Regions from separate parts of the Arthrobacter phoenicis genome, predicted to be linked through region 3. Evidence: riboswitches for the same ligand, from Rfam matches in the RefSeq annotation. Region 3 holds a riboswitch; each other region holds the start of a gene.
The links. A riboswitch is a leader RNA that binds a small molecule or an ion and turns the genes downstream of it on or off. The one in region 3 is predicted to bind fluoride.
Positions count from the first base shown of each region.

Region 1 (6,292 bases), 2.7 Mb from region 3:
ACCTCGTCGGACTTCAGGTCCACAACAGGCCGGCCAGGGCGAGGCCCGCGGCTGCTGCACCGACCGCTGCTACGGCGGTGCCGACGCTGTTGGCCAGGGCCAGGCCCGGGCGGCGGGACTGGATGAGGCGGACCGTTTCGAAGCTGGCCGTGCTGAAGGTGGTGTAGCCGCCAAGGAACCCGGTGCCGGCAATCGACTGCACCTCCACTGGTGCGGCGTGGACGACGACAGCGCCCGCGACCAGGCCCAGGAGGAAGGATCCGGTGACGTTGATGGTGATGGTCCCGACCGGCAGTGCGGTTCGAAGTTTGGAGCGGACGAGGCCGTCGACGACGAAGCGGGACCCGGCACCGATCCCGCCGGCGAGTCCGAGCAGGATAACTGTCAGTGCGTTCACAGGCCGGCCTCGTGCCGGGTCGTTGCCCGGGTGTGGTGGCTTGCGGCAAACCAGATCCCTGCCAGTGTTGCCCCTGCTCCGCCGGCCAGGGTCGCGGCGAGGTAGAGCAGCGCGTCGGTGACCCGTCCGGAGTCCAGGAGGGTGTTGGTTTCCAGGGCCAGGGTGCTGTAGGTGGTGAAGGCTCCCATGAACCCGGTCCCGGCGAGCAGGCGGGTGATCCTGCGCCTGCCGGCATCAGGGCCGCGGCGCACGAGCGCTTCGAGCAGGCCACCGAGCAGAAAGGCCCCGGCCAGGTTGATGACCAAAGTGGGTAGCGGCCAGCTGCCCGGGGACGGCAGCAGCGCACTGAGCCCATAGCGGGCGAGGGCGCCGAAAAAACCCCCGGCCATCACGACCAGCACTAATCCAGGGTGCAGGTGGACGGGGCGGTGGGCACGGGGCTCACCGAGGGTTTCCGCGTCGGGATCAACGTCAACGGTTATCGATTCGACCGGCCCGCTGTCTGTCGGGAGCAGGTTCTCGTCCCCGGCTGCCGCGAGGGTACGGGCCGACGCCGTGGTCCCGGGAAGGGGCGGTTCCATCATCGGCTCTCCTTAGGATGCTTCATGTGAGGGGCGAGCGGGACGACCAGGACGGGCCGGTGCTGGCGGTGGGTGAGGTGGACCGCCACGGAGCCGACCAGGAGCTCCTCGAATCGGGCGCCGAGGCCGCGTTCCCGGGTGCCGACGACGATGACCGAGGAATCGGTTGATTCGGCTAGTCGCCCCAGCGCCCTGGCCGGGTCGCCGGCCAGGGTCACGAAGGACCAGTCAATGCCTGCATCCCCAAGGACGGCCCCGAGATGTTCGTTGATCCCGGCGCTGATGCCCTCGATATCGTCATCAACTCCCTCCGGATCGATCGGCAACGCCTCGGCCCGGCCGTCGGGTTCCTCGGCGAGGTAGGTCGTGACGTCGACGTAGGCGCAGATCAACTTCACGCCCAGGCTGTAAGCCATCTCCGCGGCACGGTGTGCCACAACCAGCGACTGGCCCGGGACGACCCCCATCAGCACCGGCCCAGTAATCTTCCCGGGCACGTACGGGTGGCCCGCGCTGTGGGCGTCCTTCGCCGGCTCGTTCATCGGTTCTCCTGTCGTAGGTGGGGCTTTTATTGGTCGTTCAGGTGGGTGCCGGTGGGTCCGTAGGGCAGGCCCGGGTTTTCGTCCTGTATCTCCAGGAGCCGGTTGTATTTGGCGACGCGTTCCCCGCGGGCCGGTGCCCCGGATTTCAGCTGCCCGCAGCCGGACCCGACGACAAGGTCAGCGACAAAGGTATCGTCGGTTTCTCCGGAGCGGTGCGAGACCATGGCACCGAAGCCGCCCTCCACGGCGGCAGTGAGCGTATCGAAGGTTTCACTCACAGTGCCGGCTTGGTTCGGTTTGATCAGGACCGCCGTCGCGGCGGCGGTCCTGATCCCCTCCCGGACACGGTCTGCGGACGTGACGAACAGGTCATCGCCGACTACTTGCACCCGGCTCCCGAGGGTGGCGGTGAGTGCAGGCCAGCCCTCGGTGTCTTCCTCGGCCAAGGGGTCTTCAAGGCTCCAGATCGGGTAGTCCGTGATGAGTTTCTCGTAGTAGCTGATCATCTGCCCCGGGGTGTGGGCGCGGCCGGCCACGGTGTAACTCCCTTCGCTGTAGAACGAGTTCGCGGCCGGGTCCAGGGCGATCGCGATCCCGTGCCGTCCCGCGGTGTAGCCCGCGTCTTCGATGGCGGCCACGATCAGATCCAGCGCCTCCTCGGGCCGGGCGATCGCTGGTGCGTAGCCGCCCTCATCCCCCAGCCCGGTCGCCAGGCCCTGCTGCTTCAGCCGCTTAGCCAAAGCATGGTAGACATCCGAGCCCCAGCGCAATCCGTCAGCGAAGGACGGCGCCCCGGCAGGGGCGATCATGAACTCCTGGAACTCCAACGGATTCGCCGCGTGCTGACCGCCATTTAGGACGTTGAAGTGCGGCACCGGCAGCCTCCCGCCCCGACCCAGTCGCTGCCCGATCCAAACATGCAAAGGAACACCGGCGACCGCAGCGAACGCCCGGGCAGCTGCCATCGACACCGCAACGATGGCGTTAGCCCCCAACCGGGACCGGCCAGGGGTGCCGTCCAGGGACACCAGGGCGTTATCCAGTTCCGCCAAGGTCGTCCAAGGGCGTGATGTCAGCAGGTCGGCTATTTCACCGCGGACGTTATTCACAGCTTTTTCCACGCTTCGGCCGGAATACTCCGTGCCGCCGTCCCGCAGTTCGACCGCCTCATGCGCGCCGGTGGAGGCCCCGGACGGCGCGGATGCGACCGACACGGTCCCGTCGCCGGCCGTGAGCCAGACCTTGACGGTCGGGTAGCCACGGGAATCCAGAATCTGCAGGGCGCGTACCCCTGTGATGTGAAGGTCATTCATGATGTACTCCATTTCCTCATCCTCGTGTCAGGTCCCGCCGGCGGCGGCGACCAGGGCAGCGGCGGTCCGCGCTGCCAGCGGATTCAGGTAGTCCCCGCCCCGCACTACCGGCACCATGGCAGGCGTGAAGCCATACAGCAGCGGATGCCCGGTGGGAATGTTCAGCGCCTCGACCTCGGCCTCGGTGAGACTGTCCAGGACGCAGCACAGGGCGCGCAGCGAATTACCATGGCCGACGAGCAACACGTCTGCTCCGGCCTCCAGACGGGGCCGGAGTTCCCGGTGCCAAAAAATGCGGACCCGTTTCACGACCCCGCACAGGGACTCCGTAGCCGGGAGCGCCTCCGGAGGCAGCCCCTGAAGGGCGAGACTACGCCGGATCACGCCCAGCTGGGTGCCGGACATGGGAGGTGGCGCCCCATAGTAGGAACGCCGCCAAAAGTGGAAGACCTCCGGCCCGAGTTCGCAGAGCAACTCATTCCTGGCGCGGCCGGTCAATGCCCCGTAGCTACGCTCGTTCAATTCCCACACACGAGCGACCGGAACACCGGGGCTTCCTAGCTCTTTCAGTACGATGCGAGCGGTATCCACCGTGCGCCTAAGCGTCGACGTGTAGACGATGTCGGGGATGAGCGCCGCAGAGGCCAGCATTGCTCCAGCCTGGACTGCTTCGGCTTTGCCGGCAGCGCTCAGGGGTGGGTCCAGCAGGCCGGTGAAACGATCTTCGGCATTCAGGACGCTCTGGCCGTGGCGGAGTACCAAGAGTTTGCCTGGTGCTTGCATGGCTCACCTACCTTCGTATCAGCAAAGGTAGGAACCATTAGCCAAAGGGCGGTTCGAACACCACGCACCTCACGTGCGGTGTTCCGGCGGGATCCATCACCGTCAACAGAGACTACAGGGACACCGCGGCTGCCGCCACATGTGACGCACCTAGTTCGGCATCCCACGGCCCTGCGCGTCCTTGGAACCGGCATCGCCGATGAGGAAAAGAGGCAGTCCCCAGCCCGCGAAGAAGCCCACCGCCTCAATCCAGGAAGTGTTCTCCTCCGCTCCGGCCGGGGCGCCACGATCGGTCATGGACTCGGTCAGTCGCCGTATCCTGTCCCTGATTCCCAGCAACCGGGAGGCCACCTCGTGCCGGAGCGACTCGGAAAGAGGGCGGCGCCCGGCCAGATGGAACCGACACAGCAGCGCCAGTTCCCCGGCACCGTCCGGCATGTCAGGGTCACAATCCGGGCAGACCCTGGTCCGCCATAGCGCCGATGTTTCCCTGAACCAGGTCTTGGTGTACGCCAAGCTGTTCGCCTCGGCGGTGAGAGCCTCTGTGTTCGAGTTCGCGTAGCCCATCCTCAGGCCCGGCAGTTCCGGGGAGGCCATATCCGCGCAGATCCTGCACGGCCCGACGGGGAGAAGCACCTCATCCGGATGCCTGTGCAGCAGGGAGCCTCTCCGGGCGAGCCCGTCCGCGACGTGTTCCAGGAGGTCCTCGTAAAGGACGGTGACGTCGAAGGGCTGGTGCCCTCCCCGGGCACCAGCGCCGGCCTGCCATAGTTCGACCTCCACCACGGCGTAGGCCCACGCGTGCCGCGGGCACAGCCCCAGGGAAGCACGGAGCAGCCGCCTCATGTTGCCGTCCATGATGTCCCCATGAATGAACGACCACAGCTGGCGAACTTCCTCCACCGACAGCTCCAACGCCGCCGCGGGCACCAAAGCCCCGGTCAGGCGGTCACGTTCGCATGTCCCCGGCTCCACCGGCCTTTTCCATGCCTTATCCCCAGTAACCATCTCGCCTCCACACCCGATGCAGGAGCCATCAGCATCACAAACCATTGGAGCCAGCCCATCGCCGGGCCCGACCGCGTCCATCTCTGCAACACAAGGCTAAACCCGCCAGTCCCTCCCGAACATGAGCCGCCGTGCACGGGCACCGCCGGAAGGCAACAGCACAGCTACCCCACCTACGGGCGCGGGGACGCCGCCATCAGAACCAATACGATCCGGGACCGCCGAACGGCCGCGGAGGGAGGCCACCCTTAAGCCCCATTCGTGCCGCAGTCACGGGGAGCGTGGCCCTGTAGACTGAAAAGAGGTGAGCCGGGAAGTCTGGTCGGCAGTGTTTTTGTCGACTCAACTTCCGAGGATTCCTTCATGAGCCAGAAACTTCCCACCCCGCCCCCTCCGAGATTCACCGTCTTTGGGCGGGGTAACTATGCGGAGTCACTGCGCATCGGCGAAATCCTGCGCAAAGAAACCGTCGGCGGTGTCCTCCTGGTGGCGGCCGCTGTCCTTGCGTTGATCTGGGCCAACTCTCCGGTGTCGGAGAGCTACTTCGCCCTCAGGGACTTCAAGATTGGCTACGAGCCCTGGCATCTTGAGCTGAGCCTGGGCGCCTGGGCGGCCGACGGGCTGCTGGCGGTCTTCTTCTTCCTTGTGGGACTGGAGCTTAAACGGGAGTTTGTAGCCGGGGACCTGAGGGAGCTCAACAAATCGGTTGTTCCCGTCACGGCCGCAGTAGGCGGCGTGGTGGTTCCGGCTCTCGTTTACGCAGCGCTGAATGTCGCCAGCCCGGAGTCTCTTCGCGGCTGGGCCATTCCGACGGCCACCGACATTGCCTTCGCCGTCGCGGTCCTGGCTATCGTCGGGTCGCACCTGCCGAGCGCCCTCCGGATCTTCCTCCTGACCCTTGCCGTCGTTGACGATCTGATCGCTATCGGCATCATCGCATTCTTCTACTCCAGCGACATTCAGGCCGCGCCCCTGCTGTGGGCACTGATCCCGTTCGGGCTCTACGCGTTCCTGGCCCAGAAATACCGGCTGTACTTCAGGATTAAGGCCGCTGCCGCGTGGCTGATTCTGCTGCCTCTGGGGACGGTGGTGTGGGCCCTGGTGCACGCCTCGGGAATCCACGCGACCGTTGCGGGCGTCCTGCTTGGATTTGCGGTCCCGGTCCTGCGCTCCAAGGCCAGCGGTGGTCCGGACACAGGGCCTGGCTTGGCCGAGGTTTTCGAGCACCGGTTCCGCCCGCTCTCCGCGGGCGTGGCCGTGCCCGTCTTCGCTTTCTTCTCCGCTGGCGTGGCCGTCGGAGGCTGGGACGGCCTGGTCTCGGCACTGACGGATCCGGTGGCGGCGGGCATCATCTTGGCGCTGGTACTCGGCAAGCCGGCCGGGATTCTTGGAACCACGTGGCTCCTCACTAAGGTCACCAAGGCGGCTCTGGACAACTCGTTCAAATGGATCGACGTCCTCGGCGTCTCCCTGTTGGCGGGCATCGGTTTTACCGTATCGCTTCTTATTGCGGAGCTGAGCTTCGGCAACGGCAGCTTGCACGACGACCACGCGAAGGTAGGGATCCTCGCAGCGTCCGTCCTGGCAGCGCTGCTGGCCGTCGCCGTGCTGCGGGTCAGGAATCGGCAGTACCGGCGCACCCGTGAGGCCGAAATGATCGATTCTGAT
Region 1 covers NZ_JBDFMK010000001.1:2,734,464-2,740,755, reverse strand. Annotated here, with positions in the region: gene ABC337_RS12935 (fluoride efflux transporter FluC) at 14-388, opposite strand; gene ABC337_RS12930 (fluoride efflux transporter FluC) at 394-981, opposite strand; gene ABC337_RS12925 (universal stress protein) at 978-1,520, opposite strand; gene eno (phosphopyruvate hydratase) at 1,547-2,833, opposite strand; gene ABC337_RS12915 (2,3-bisphosphoglycerate-dependent phosphoglycerate mutase) at 2,861-3,616, opposite strand; fluoride riboswitch at 3,638-3,726, opposite strand; gene ABC337_RS12910 (hypothetical protein) at 3,767-4,462, opposite strand; gene nhaA (Na+/H+ antiporter NhaA) at 4,988-6,292, shown strand, end outside.
Region 1: linked by a shared signal. The riboswitch ahead of ABC337_RS12915 (2,3-bisphosphoglycerate-dependent phosphoglycerate mutase) and the one ahead of ABC337_RS00195 (universal stress protein) in region 3 are both predicted to bind fluoride.

Region 2 (5,713 bases), 2.7 Mb from region 3:
GGTGACGGCGTCGGTATCGACGGTGTTGCCGGGATCGGCGGGGCCGTGCTGGTCCTTGAAGATGCGCAGGTACAGGTCTTTGCCGTAGCTGGTCGGTGTCGGTTCGCCTTGCTGCAGTTTGAAGGTGCGTCGTCCGTCCTCCCGTCGTTCGGCCTGCAGGAACAGTGCCCCGGGCAGATGGCGGGTGAACAGCGAGTGGGCAAGGTCGAACATGTGGGTGACAAAGAATACGCGGACCCCTGATTCAGCCAGGGCAAAGATCACGTCCCGGGCTATGCCGGAGCCTTCACGTTCGTTGGTGGCTGCGAAGGACTCGTTGAACAGAACCATGGAAGAGCTGGTGAGCCTGCACGCGATGGTGTCCATGCGGGCCAGTTCCTCATCGAGCTTTCCGCTGGTTAGGCTGGCGTCTTCTTCCCTCTTGAAGTGCGTGTGCAGGCTGTCGCAGGGGGTGGAGCTGAAGTAGTCGGCACAGACGAACATTCCGGCTTGCATCATCAGCTGGGCCAGTCCGACGGCGCGCAGGAAGGTGGACTTCCCGCCTTGGTTGGCGCCGGTGATGATTACTATGCGCTTGCCGTCAGCAGGAAGGTCATTGCCGGTGACGTTGGTGCCGGCCAGGGCGAGGGTAGGGTCGCTGAGGGCACGGGCCGAACACACCGGGGCCTTCCCCGCTTCATAGGATTCAGGTTTGGGTATGCACAGTGGGGCGCCGACGGTTTCGAGCTGCTCACGCAGGTTCAGGCAGCCGATGTAGAAGCCCAGTTCGTTCCGCAGCGCCGTGAAGAAATCGACGATGTGGTCGTCGGCCTGCGCCAGGGCGTTGGCGGCAAGGTTCAGGCCGCGGTCCCGCAGGGCGGAGAGGGCACGGTAGCCTCCTTCGTCCCGGTCAGGGATCTGGAAGGACAGCGCTGAACGGTCCGGGACAAACCACTGGCGCAGCAGCCGCTGGAGCTTACCGCCCGGGATGGCCTCGGATCTGCGCAGCCTGTAGCCCGTGCCTTCGTTGGCCACCCCGAGCCCGGCGCTGATCTCCACGCCGCCCCGGAATTTCAATCTCCGCAGGTGGACGTCGACGGCGTCGAAATATTCGTCGTTGAGCTCATCGGTGATCATCGTGAGGAACCGGTTCATCCCCGGGGACGCGAAGTGCCCGCGGGACGCGCCGGCCAGACGGCGCAGCTCGCGCAACACGACCATCAGGGCGTTCAAGGATTCGATGGACCGGCTCAGCACCGCCGCGGGATAGTTGTTAAAGATGCTGCGGTAGATCTTCTTCTCTGCCTCGACCGCTTCCACGGCCAGGCCATAGAGCTTCCGGACGGTGGCCGGGTGTTCCAGGCAGTCCAAGAGGACTTGTTGACGGTAGATGATCTCGTCCGGCTCCCTCATACCCGCCAGGACCGTCCGCAGGGACACATCACGGAGGAACTCATCGCCGCGCGCCATGGCCTCGATGACCGGGGCGAGGGCGAGGTCGCCGATGATGTCAGGGGCATTGGCAGGCAGGTCAGCCGGCGGTGCAGGGTCATAGGTGCGGTAGAGCAGGAATGCCTTCATGACCGTATCCGTTCTTTGAGCGACTCATAGTTCAAGCCGTATTTGCGGGCCAGGACCTTGGCGTACGCGCGGCCGTCGGCCCGCCGCCGGACGACTTTGAAGGTCCGGACCGAGGGATCCTCGGGCAGGACGGTGCTGACCATGCTCACCGTGGTGGCGCTGACTGAGGCCAGCTCCTCCACGAACGTCACGCACACACAGATCAGGTCCAGGACAACGATGCGTCCGAGCACTTCCCGGCCCAGGTAGATGGCGTCGTTCAATGTGGTGGAGGTGAAGATTTCGTTCAGAATGATGACGCTGCGCGGCGTCGCCTGGGAAAGAACCCGCTGGACCCTGATCAGGTCATCCTCGAGTTTGCCCCGCAGGTCCATCCGGTTCTCTTCACGCTCAAAATGGGTGTAAATCCCGTCCGGAAGGAAAACCCTGGCGCGTGTGCCCGGAACGGGCACACCCAGCGCGGCAAGGTAATGCAGCTGGCCTACGGTCCGGGCGAAGGTCGTCTTTCCGCCCTGGTTCGGGCCGGACACAATGAGGATCCGTTCGGCGCCGTGCAACTCGACATCATTGGTGACCACCGGAGCCTTCTCGCGGACCAGGTTCACGGCAAGGGCGAGGTCGAAGGCATCCGCGGCGCTGGTCTGCTTGGAAGTGACCGATACCTCCGGGTAGCAGAAGCTAAGGCCCGCGTCTTTCAGGGGCCGTATGTGGCACAGATACGAGATGTAGAACTGGATTTCGCGGTCGAAACGGGTGATGGTCGGGTTCTGGAATGACGTGTATCTGGTGCAGAAGTCGTTGAGCCGGTCAAACGTGTCGGCGAACAGGATCGCTACACGGTCAAGCACCTGCGCCTCGACATGGTCCAATTCGACCGGCGTCGGGAGTTTGCTGCGGTAGTCCTTCACCGCACCTTGCCGGAACCTGGCAAACGTAGCTTCCACTTCGGCGGTGTAGTCCACTTCGTCCCGGTAGGGGCTGACGCTGACGTGTCCCCCGTCGATATGGATTTTGTAGGAGACCGCGTCCAGGTCGGCCCGGATCCGGTCGGCCTCTGTCCGGATCCGGGTAAAGAAACCTGACGAGGTGTAGGCGTCCAGGAAAGCGGTCAAGGCCCTGAACCCGGGCGACTGCAGGCCCAGGGCGGAAAGTTCCCCGCGCAGGCCGGTCACGGCTGAACAATAGGTCCGGGCCGCAGCCAGGACCAGTGCCTGTTGCTGCAGCCTGTAATGAAGCTTCCCTGCCTGGGCCAGCTGCTCGCGCACACTCTGCATCCCGCTGCTGAACCTTTCAACCGCATCCAGGCAGGACGGGATTTCCAGATCACGGAACACCTCATGCCGGAAGGCCACCGTTTCCGCATCCCGGCATGGGGAGTGGAAGAACGGGACAAGGTCATACCCGGCACGACCGGAAGTGACCGCCCCGATGATGGCATCAAGCTGCAGGTCCTTCAGGGTCTCCAGGAACAATGGCCCCTCACCATCGGGCACCACCCCGAGAACACTTACTGCCATGGCACCAGCGGTCCTGGCGGTGAACGTTACGGGGCCAAGCGTCGGCGCGGCACCACGATGGATTCCCCCTGTGGGGACTTCTTCGGGAAAGACCGGCATGTCAGGGCTCCGTCCGCCGAGAACTTCGGACAGGAACCATAGGCCGGGAGGCAGTTTGAACCGGGTATCCTGTCCGGTCCGGGCGGGATCCACCGCCTGAACACTATTTTACTCGTCCGGCGAACGAGGCGGTAGCGTCCGGATCAGGACCGGCCGCCGTTCAGGGTGCAGCTGGCAGCACGCGTGCCCCACAGACGACGTTCGCAAGCGAGGACCGCGGCCCCTAGGAGAATCGGTATGGCCAACCAGACAAGGTAGAGTTGGTCTCCGGCGATGGATCCCGCCTGAGCTGGACAGCTCGAACCGCCGCACGGCTGATGGTTCCTGCCTTTGAGACCGAAGGTAGGTGAGCCATGCCCGGCGACCGGGACCGGCCGCGCGAAATCCCCATCCGGCGCCAGGAATCTTCCCTGCCGCCCCTGCCCGCCCACAGGCTCCCCGGGGGTGGACCGGTGCCGCCGGCAGCACCGCCCTGGAACCCAGACCTCCGAGGCGCGACGGGCGCGTTGTCAAACGGTCCGATTTGAGACACCACACAATTCATGGGGCCGTGCTGCGGTCCGGGAGGAGAACATAATGGATCGTGACTTGTACCTGACTGTTATCGCGTTAGCCCGGCAGACGCCGTGGCTCCATGATTTTATGGCCGCCTACGCCCTGTGGGGCGGCCTTGTGCTCCTGTCATTGCTGCTTGTCGTCGGCTGGCTGCAAGGTCGGCGGCGAAAGGATGCTCCGGCCCGCTCAGCGTCCGCGCTACTGACAGGCCTTTCCGTCGTGACCGCAGTCCTCCTCAACCAGCACCTGATCTCCCCACTGATTGGCCGCGTCCGGCCGTGCAACGCCGTCGCCGGGGCCCAGGCCTTGCTGCCGTGCGGGCAGGACTTCTCGATGCCCAGCGACCACTGCATCATGGCCGGGGCGTTCATGGCAGGACTGTTCTTTGTCAGCAGGAAACTGGGAATCCTGGCCGTCATTGCGGCCGCCGTCCTGGCTTTCGGCCGTGTGTATACGGGCATGCATTACCCGACGGACACCGTTGCAGGTCTTGCCGCAGGAACGCTCATCGCCCTCGTACTCCAGTGGCTGCTCCATCGGCCGGTGTCGCTGTTGTTGGTGCGCCTGAACCGGACCCCGCTGGCAGTGCTGGTGCAAGCACCAAGGGCTTCCACCGCTCCACATCTGCCCGCTATCCCGGGAAAGTGACCGAACGGGCGCGGTTACCAGCGGGCCTTGCCCACCATGCGGAGCAGTTCCAGCCCCAACACGCGGTCCAGGCGGGTAAAGGTCGCAAACTTGCCGCCCGAGGCCAGGCTCTGGTCGGTTTCGAGCCGATGAAGCAGGGTCAGCACTGCGGCCGTGTTCAAGTCGGAGCTAAGAGCATGGTCGGCGGCTGCTAGAACTTCAGGCACAGCCGGCGCGGCCGGCATGTCCTTCCAGTTGGCCACCTTGAACCGCCACCGTTGCAAGGTCTCCCCAGCCCGGTGGAGCCTGGCCCGCGACAGAACGGCGGGACTGGCGTAGGGGAAGCGAAGGATGCAGAGGCGAAGCGCGAGCGGATCGTGGTCGCCGGGCAGGCTGGAGTCGAACGGCGCTCCGCACGGAGCAGGAGGTTGCACCGCGCCGATCTCCAGGATCTGCCCTGGCACGGGTGCCCTGGCGACGGTCCCTGCGGGTGCTGCGGCTCTGATGACGGCAGCTGCGGGCCCGCGGAGAAACGCCTCAATCTCCGATTCGGAGTGGCTGCGCATTGACGGCTCCCCGATCAGCGACGCCTTCTTCCAGTCACCTGGGCCAGCCGGCAGTCCGTTACCGTCATCGAGGACGGCCAGCAGCACCTGGATGCCATGCAGGTCCTCAGCCAGACGCCGGAGCACATCAGCAACCAGCAACACCCTCAGTGCCTGAAACGAGCTTTGCCCCAGACCCCGCACGTCTACTTTGACCCGCAAGGGGCCCTGCCCGGCCTTTACGCATGCAGCCGAACCGGTCGACGTGATCGGGTGTTCCTCTATGGCTCTTATGGCTTCCGCAGCCAACATTGGCCCCTCAACGCGAGTCATTCAGGACCCGGATGAGGACATCCTCGCCGCCGTTGTACCGCAGGGTCGCGACCCACAGCTGATAGGGCTCCTCCCCGGCCCTGACCGGCGGGAGCACCCGCGGTTTCTTCAAAGGCGCCGCCCAGCCCGGGATGTCCTCCTCACGGAGGGCTTCCAAGGCACTGGGCACCATTCTGTGCGGAAGTTCGGCCAGGCAGGCCCAGAAGAGCGCGTCCAGACCGTTGCCCTCCCCATACGGCGGAAGCCAGCGGGCGCGGCCGAACCGCGTCAGGTCCACCGCCGACAGCGGAGCATCAAATGATGAATTCACGCCTCATCACCTTCTTTGCCGGTCAGTCCACCCAGCCGGTCGCGCGCAGGTATGCCGCGCACACCTCATCGACCAGGTGGTCGGCCTCGAGCGTGGGGCTACAGCCGACGACCGGATGCCGTGCCCCCGGTAACATCCGGTCCAGTGCAGACGCCCAGGCTTCCGGT
Region 2 covers NZ_JBDFMK010000001.1:2,743,092-2,748,804, reverse strand. Annotated here, with positions in the region: gene ABC337_RS12970 (MutS-related protein) at 1-1,560, opposite strand, end outside; gene ABC337_RS12965 (MutS-related protein) at 1,557-3,269, opposite strand; fluoride riboswitch at 3,437-3,510, shown strand; gene ABC337_RS12960 (phosphatase PAP2 family protein) at 3,753-4,379, shown strand; gene ABC337_RS12955 (cysteine--tRNA ligase) at 4,394-5,068, opposite strand; gene ABC337_RS12950 (hypothetical protein) at 5,223-5,546, opposite strand; gene ABC337_RS12945 (inorganic diphosphatase) at 5,569-5,713, opposite strand, start outside.
Region 2: linked by a shared signal. The riboswitch ahead of ABC337_RS12960 (phosphatase PAP2 family protein) and the one ahead of ABC337_RS00195 (universal stress protein) in region 3 are both predicted to bind fluoride.

Region 3 (6,292 bases):
AGAGGGACCCGGCGAGGGCCAGCAGCGGGACGGCGACGGCGGTCAGGGCGTACCCGGTGATGGTCAGCGGCCAGTACTTGCGCGTGCGGTCCGCCAGCGGCCCGGTTCCGAGCCGGAGGACCAGCGCCACGGCCTCGCCGACGCCGGTGATGAAGCCGACCATCACGGCGCTGGCGCCGAGGGTGGCCAGATACGGTCCGGTGATGGCGCGGGCGCCCTCGTAGACGACGTCGGCCAGCATGCTGACCACACCAAAGGACAGGACGAAGCCCATCGGGCCGAACCGGTTTTCCCGGCGCGCGGCCGTTGCCGGCGCGGCCTGTGCCGGCTGGTCGGAGGAGCTCACAGCAGCCCGCCCAGGATAAGGCCGGCGGCGGCCGCACCGACCGCGGCGAGGGCCGTGCCGAGGCCGTTGACCAGCGCCAGCCCGGACCGGCCGGACTGGACCAGGCGCACCGTCTCGAAGCTGGCGGTGCTGAAGGTGGTGTAGCCGCCCAGGAACCCGGTCCCGGCGATCAGCTGGAGTTCCGCCGGTGCGGCGTGGGCTCCGACGGCCCCGGCGATCAGGCCGAGGAGGAAGGAGCCGGTGACGTTGACGACGATGGTGGCCACGGGGAGGGCGGCGCGGACCCGGCTGCGGATCAGTCCGTCCAGCAGGAACCGGGAGGCTGCGCCGAGGCCGCCGGCCAGGCCCAGCAGGGCGACGGTGACCAGGCTCATTCGGGTGCCCCCTGCCGCGCGGAGGCCAGCCGGATGCCGGCGAAGGTGGCGAGGAAACCGCCCACCAGGGAGGCTCCCACGTACGCCAGCGCGTCGAGGGAGCGGCCGGCGGCGAGCAGTCCGTTGCTTTCCAGGGCCAGGGTGCTGTAAGTGGTGAAGGCGCCCATGAACCCGGTACCCAGGAGCAGCCGCATGACGCGCAGCCGTCCGGCGTCGGGGCCCCGGCGGATCAGGGCCTCCAGCAGCAGGCCCAGCAGGAATGCCCCCGCCAGGTTGATCACGAGCGTGGGCAGCGGCCAGCCGCCGGGGGCGGGCAGGATGGAACCGAGCCCGTAGCGGGCCAGCGTTCCGGCGATCCCGCCGGCCACCACCAGCAGCAGGAAGCCCGGGTGCAGGTGCAGCGGGCGCCGGCTGCGTGCCGGCTCCTGCGCGGAGTGTCCGGTGCCGGGGGCGACGGCGTGGGTGCCGTCCGGCCGGGCGCCGGGAACGGTGTCCGGGGTGCGGGGTTCCATTACCGGTCCTCCCGCGCGTGGTGCCGGGGCTGCGGGGCGAGCGGGACCACCAGGACAGGGCGGTGCTGGCGGTGGGTCAGGTGCACCGCCACCGAGCCGACCAACAGCTCCTCGAAACGGGCGCCGAGGCCGCGCTCCCGCGTCCCGACAACGATGATCGAGGCGCCGCTGGCCTCGGCGAGCCGGCCGAGTGCCCGCGCTGGGTCCCCGGCCAGGGCGACAAAGGACCAGGGCACGCCGCCGGCGTCCAGGGTCTCCCCCAGCCGGTCCTTCAGCGCCGCGGCGATCCCCTCGACGTCGTCGTCGATGCCGTCGGGATCGATCGGCCGGGTCCCGTCGTGGCCGGCCTGGTCGTCGGCGAGGTAGCTGCTGACATCCACGTAGGCGCAGATCAGGGGAACACCCAGGCTGAGGGCAAGCTCGGCGGCCCGGTGGGCGACGGCCTGGGGCTGTCCCGGGACCGCGCCCATGACGACGGGCCCGGCGATGCGATCGACGGGGCCGGAGGTGTGTTCGGAAGCGGAATGCTGCCCGGCGGCGGGGTCCGCCGGACCGGGGACGGGTCCTGTAGGTGTCATGATGCTCCTGTCCTGTGGCGTCTGTGTGAGGCGTCGCGGCGACGCGGCTGTCAGCACGGGTCACCCACCTTCGTTGGTGCAAAGGCAGGAACCATCAGCCAGGAGGCGGTTCGAACGGGGTGCGGAGTGCAGGCCGTTCCGGCGGGATCCATCGCCGTGTTCAGAGATTACACGCCGCACCCGGCCCCGCGCCACGCCGCACCGCAGGGCGGACGGCCGGTTGAGTAGCCCGACGGCGGCGGGTGCGGCTCCGGGTCGCCCGCCAATCGTTTCGCCGACGGCCCGCTGTTCTGTGACACGCTGGTGGCATGGACCTGGAGGTGAACCATTCCCTGACAATCCCGGCGTCGGAACTGCGCTGGCGGTTCTCGCGTTCCTCCGGCCCCGGCGGCCAGCACGTGAACACCTCGGACAGCCGGGTGGAACTGTCCTGGGATATCACCGGATCGCCCTCGCTGCGGGAAGACCAGCGGGAGCTGCTGGCGCGCCGGCTGGAGGGCCGGCTGACCGGCGGTGTCCTGACCGTCGCCGCCTCCGAGCGCCGGTCCCAGCTCCGCAACCGGGAGGCCGCCGCGGCCCGCTTGGCGCACCTGCTGGCGGAGGCGCTGGCGCCCGGGCCCGCTGCCCGGCGCAAAACCTCCCCCACCCGCGGCTCCACCCGGCGGCGGCTGGCCGGGAAGAAACTGCGCTCCGCGACGAAGCAGCAGCGCCGCCGGCCCAGCGCCGAGTAGCCGGGAAGGCACCCGGAATTTTCGGGCTACCGAAATTCAAGGGGAACTCACAGGCTTCACGCGGGAGCGGAGCCTCCGCGGCATGGCACAGTTTTTGAACCGGGTACCCCGTTGCTCCTCCACCCGGAGGCGCGGAAACGTCTTCCCCGGCGGTCCCGAGAGGAGCTGACCGTGACCCTGCTTCCGCACCGGAGCGCGCACCGCCGCACTGCACGGGCCGCCTTCCTGCTCGCCCTGCTCCTCACCGCGGTCACGGCCTGCCAGTCCCCCGCCGCCGCGCCGCAACGGACCGGGACGCCCGGGCACATCTTCGTGATCAACCTTGAGAACAAGGGCTTCGACCGGGTCTGGGACAGCGGTTCCCCCGCCCCCTACCTGGCCGGTACCCTGCGCTCCCAGGGCGTCCTGCTGGACAGCTACTACGGCATCTCCCACAACTCGCTGCCGAATTACCTGGCCCAGATCTCCGGCCAGCCGCCAAACACCAGCACCGAACATGACTGCCACACCTACACGCCCTTCAGCGGCACGGGGCTGGACTCCCAGGGCCAACTGCTGGGCGACGGGTGCCTCTTCCCGGCCGACGTTCCCACCCTCGCCGGCCAACTGGACGCGGCGCACAAGACCTGGCGCGGCTACATGGAGGACATGACCTCCCCGTGCGAACACCCTGAAACGGGCGCCGTGGACACCCACGTCGCCGCCTCCGCCGGCGACCAGTACGCCACCCGGCACAACCCGTTCGTCTACTTCCGCTCCATCACGGACGGCTCCAGCTGCGGCCGGAACGTCGTCAACTACTCGTCGCTGGCGCATGACCTCACCTCCGCCGCCACCACCCCGAACCTGTCCTACATCACGCCAAACCTCTGCCACGACGGCCACGACAGCCCCTGCGTGGACGGCACCGCGGGCGGCCTCGGCACCGCAGACGCCTGGCTGAAGAGCCAGGTCCCGGCCATCCTCGCCTCCCCCGCCTACCAGCAGGACGGGATGCTGGTGATCACATTCGACGAGGCCGACGGCGGCGCCGTCGGACCGTCGTCGGGCGTCACCGGCGGCACGGCGGGAGGCAAGGTCGGGGCCCTGGTGCTCTCGCCGTTCACGGTCCCGGGCGCCAGCTCGGACCGGGCGTACAACCACTACAGCCTGCTGGCCAGCATGGAAGACATCTTCGGCCTGCCCCGCCTGGCCGGCGCGGCCGAGCCCGGGGTCAACGCCTTCGGCAGCGACGTCTACCGCTCCGGATCCCAGGGGCAGCCATGAGCCGGCGCACCCTCCACGGCCCTCTCGGCCGGTTCGGGCGGCGCCGCCTGGTGATCGCCGCCGGCTCGACCGTGGCCCTGCTGGTGCTGGTAGCGGTGCTCGCCGGCGCCGGAATGGGCGGCACCGGGCTGATCGGAAACGTCGTGGGCGGACTTCAACTGCTGCAGGCACCGCCCCAGGGCATCGCCAAGATCAAGCACGTGGTGATCATCACCCAGGAGAACCGGTCCTTCGACAGCTACTTCGGCACCTACCCCGGGGCGGACGGGATCCCCATGCAGGACGGGAGGCCGTCGGTCTGCCTGCCGGATCCGGGCCGCGGCGGCTGCATCCGGCCGTACCACAACCCTGAGGTCAACAACGCTGGGGCGCCGCACAGCCACTCCGACGAGCTCGCCGACGTCAACGGCGGCGCGATGGACGGCTTCGTGGCCCAGGCGGAGAAGGGGCTCTCCGGCTGCGCCGCCACGGCCACGGCCTGCCAGTACAACTCCAAGGCCACCGACGTCATGGGGTACCACGACGGCAGCGACCTGCCGAACTATTGGGCCTACGCCCAGAACTTCACCCTGCAGGACCACCTCTTCGCCGCGGCGTCCGCCTGGAGCCTGCCCGCCCACCTCTACCTGGTCTCGGAGTGGTCAGCGAAGTGCAGCAAGGCCGGGGACCCGTCGTCGTGCGTCAACGAACTCCAAAACCCGGACAGCGGACCCGACCCGGAGATCATCCGCAACACCCTGATCGGCAAGTGCCAGACCGGTCTGGACCTGCAGCCGTGCCAGGATGCGCTCAAGGCGGCCGGGATCAGCCCTGACCTGGCCACCGAAATCGACCAGCTGATCAGCGCCAGCTGCAAGCCCACCGACTCCTACCCCAGCTGCCAGGCCGCCGTGGACGCCGCCCAGGTCCCGGACGCGCTGAAGAAAAAACTCAGCGACGCCGCCAAGAAGCTCGAACTCCCCGATTACGCCTGGACGGACCTGACCTACCTGCTGCACCAGCAGCACGTCCCCTGGGCCTACTACGTTTTCAACGGCACCGAACCGGACTGCCGGGACGACGCCGCGACCTGCGCCCCGGTGAAACAGGACGCCAAGACGCCGGGCCTCTGGAATCCACTGCTGTACTTCGACACGGTGAAGCAGGACGGCGAGCTGGGGAACATCCAGGCTCTGGGGAACTTCTACGACGCCGCCAAGAAGGGCACCCTGCCGGCCGTCAGCTGGGTGGCGCCGACCGACAAGGTCAGCGAGCACGCCCCCAACAGCATCGCCGCCGGCCAGGCCTACGTGGCCGGCCTAATCAACGCCGTCATGTCCGGCCCGGACTGGGACAGCACCGCGATCTTCCTGACCTGGGACGACTGGGGCGGCTTCTACGACCATGTGGCTCCGCCCGTGGCGGACGTGAACGGCTACGGGCTCCGGGTGCCCGGGCTGATCATCAGCCCGTACGCCCGGAAGGGTTACATCGACCACCAGACCGCCAGCCACGACGCCTACATCAAGTTCATCGAGGACGACTTCCTGCACGGCCAGCGCATCGACCCCGCCACCGACGGGCGCCCCGACGGCAGGCCCAGCGTGCGGGAGAACAGCCCCCTGCTGGGCGACCTGACCAAGGCGTTCGACTTCAACCAGGCACCGCAGCCGCCGCTGATCCTCTCGAACGCCGCGACGTACTGACGCGCGTTCGGAGGAGTGTCCCTGAACGGGCCCGCTGGACGGCTGGTCTACTGAACGGCCGCCGCCTGGCCGGGTGACAACTGGCCGGTTGCCCGCTGGTCGACTGCGTCGCGGCCGGTCCAGACCTTGATGATGGTCCAGCCGACGGCGGCCAGCGGCACCGCCAGCAGGGCCCCGATGACCCCGGCGAGCATGGTCCCGGCGGCCAGGGACAGCAGGATCACCAGCCCGTGGATGTTCAGTACCTTGCCCATCAGCAGCGGCTGCAGCACGTGGTGTTCGAGCTGGTTGGCGCCCACCAGCACGGCGAGGACCACGACGGCGGGCACAGGGCCGTTGGAGACCAGGGCTACCAGCACGGCCAGGCTGCCGGCGGCGGTGGCGCCGATGATCGGGATGAATCCGCCGATGAAGACGAAGACCGCCAGGGGCACCGCCAGGGGGACGCCGAGGATCAACAGCGCGACGGCGACAATGGCGGCGTCGATCGCGGCGATCAGCGCTGTCCCCCGCACGTAGCCGCCGAGGACGCGGGTGCTGGCCGCGGCAGCGCGGTGCGCCCGGTCACGGTGCCGGGCCGGGAGGAATCCGAAGAGGAAGCCGCGGATCACGGCGCCGTCCTTGAGGAAGAAGAACAGGATGACGGCCATCAGGACCATGCCCGCGAGGATCTCCCCACCGGTGCGCAGGCCGGTGAGGGCGTCGGAGCCCAGGTTGCCGCTGCTGAAGAACTTCTGCACCGACTCCTTGGCGTTGGCGAGCTCCTGGTCCGAGACCGGGACCGGCCCGTTATTCAGGAA
Region 3 covers NZ_JBDFMK010000001.1:37,316-43,607, forward strand. Annotated here, with positions in the region: gene ABC337_RS00180 (MFS transporter) at 1-346, opposite strand, end outside; gene crcB (fluoride efflux transporter CrcB) at 343-720, opposite strand; gene ABC337_RS00190 (fluoride efflux transporter FluC) at 717-1,232, opposite strand; gene ABC337_RS00195 (universal stress protein) at 1,232-1,810, opposite strand; fluoride riboswitch at 1,889-1,975, opposite strand; gene arfB (alternative ribosome rescue aminoacyl-tRNA hydrolase ArfB) at 2,119-2,541, shown strand; gene ABC337_RS00205 (alkaline phosphatase family protein) at 2,713-3,807, shown strand; gene ABC337_RS00210 (phospholipase C) at 3,804-5,492, shown strand; gene ABC337_RS00215 (AI-2E family transporter) at 5,540-6,292, opposite strand, start outside.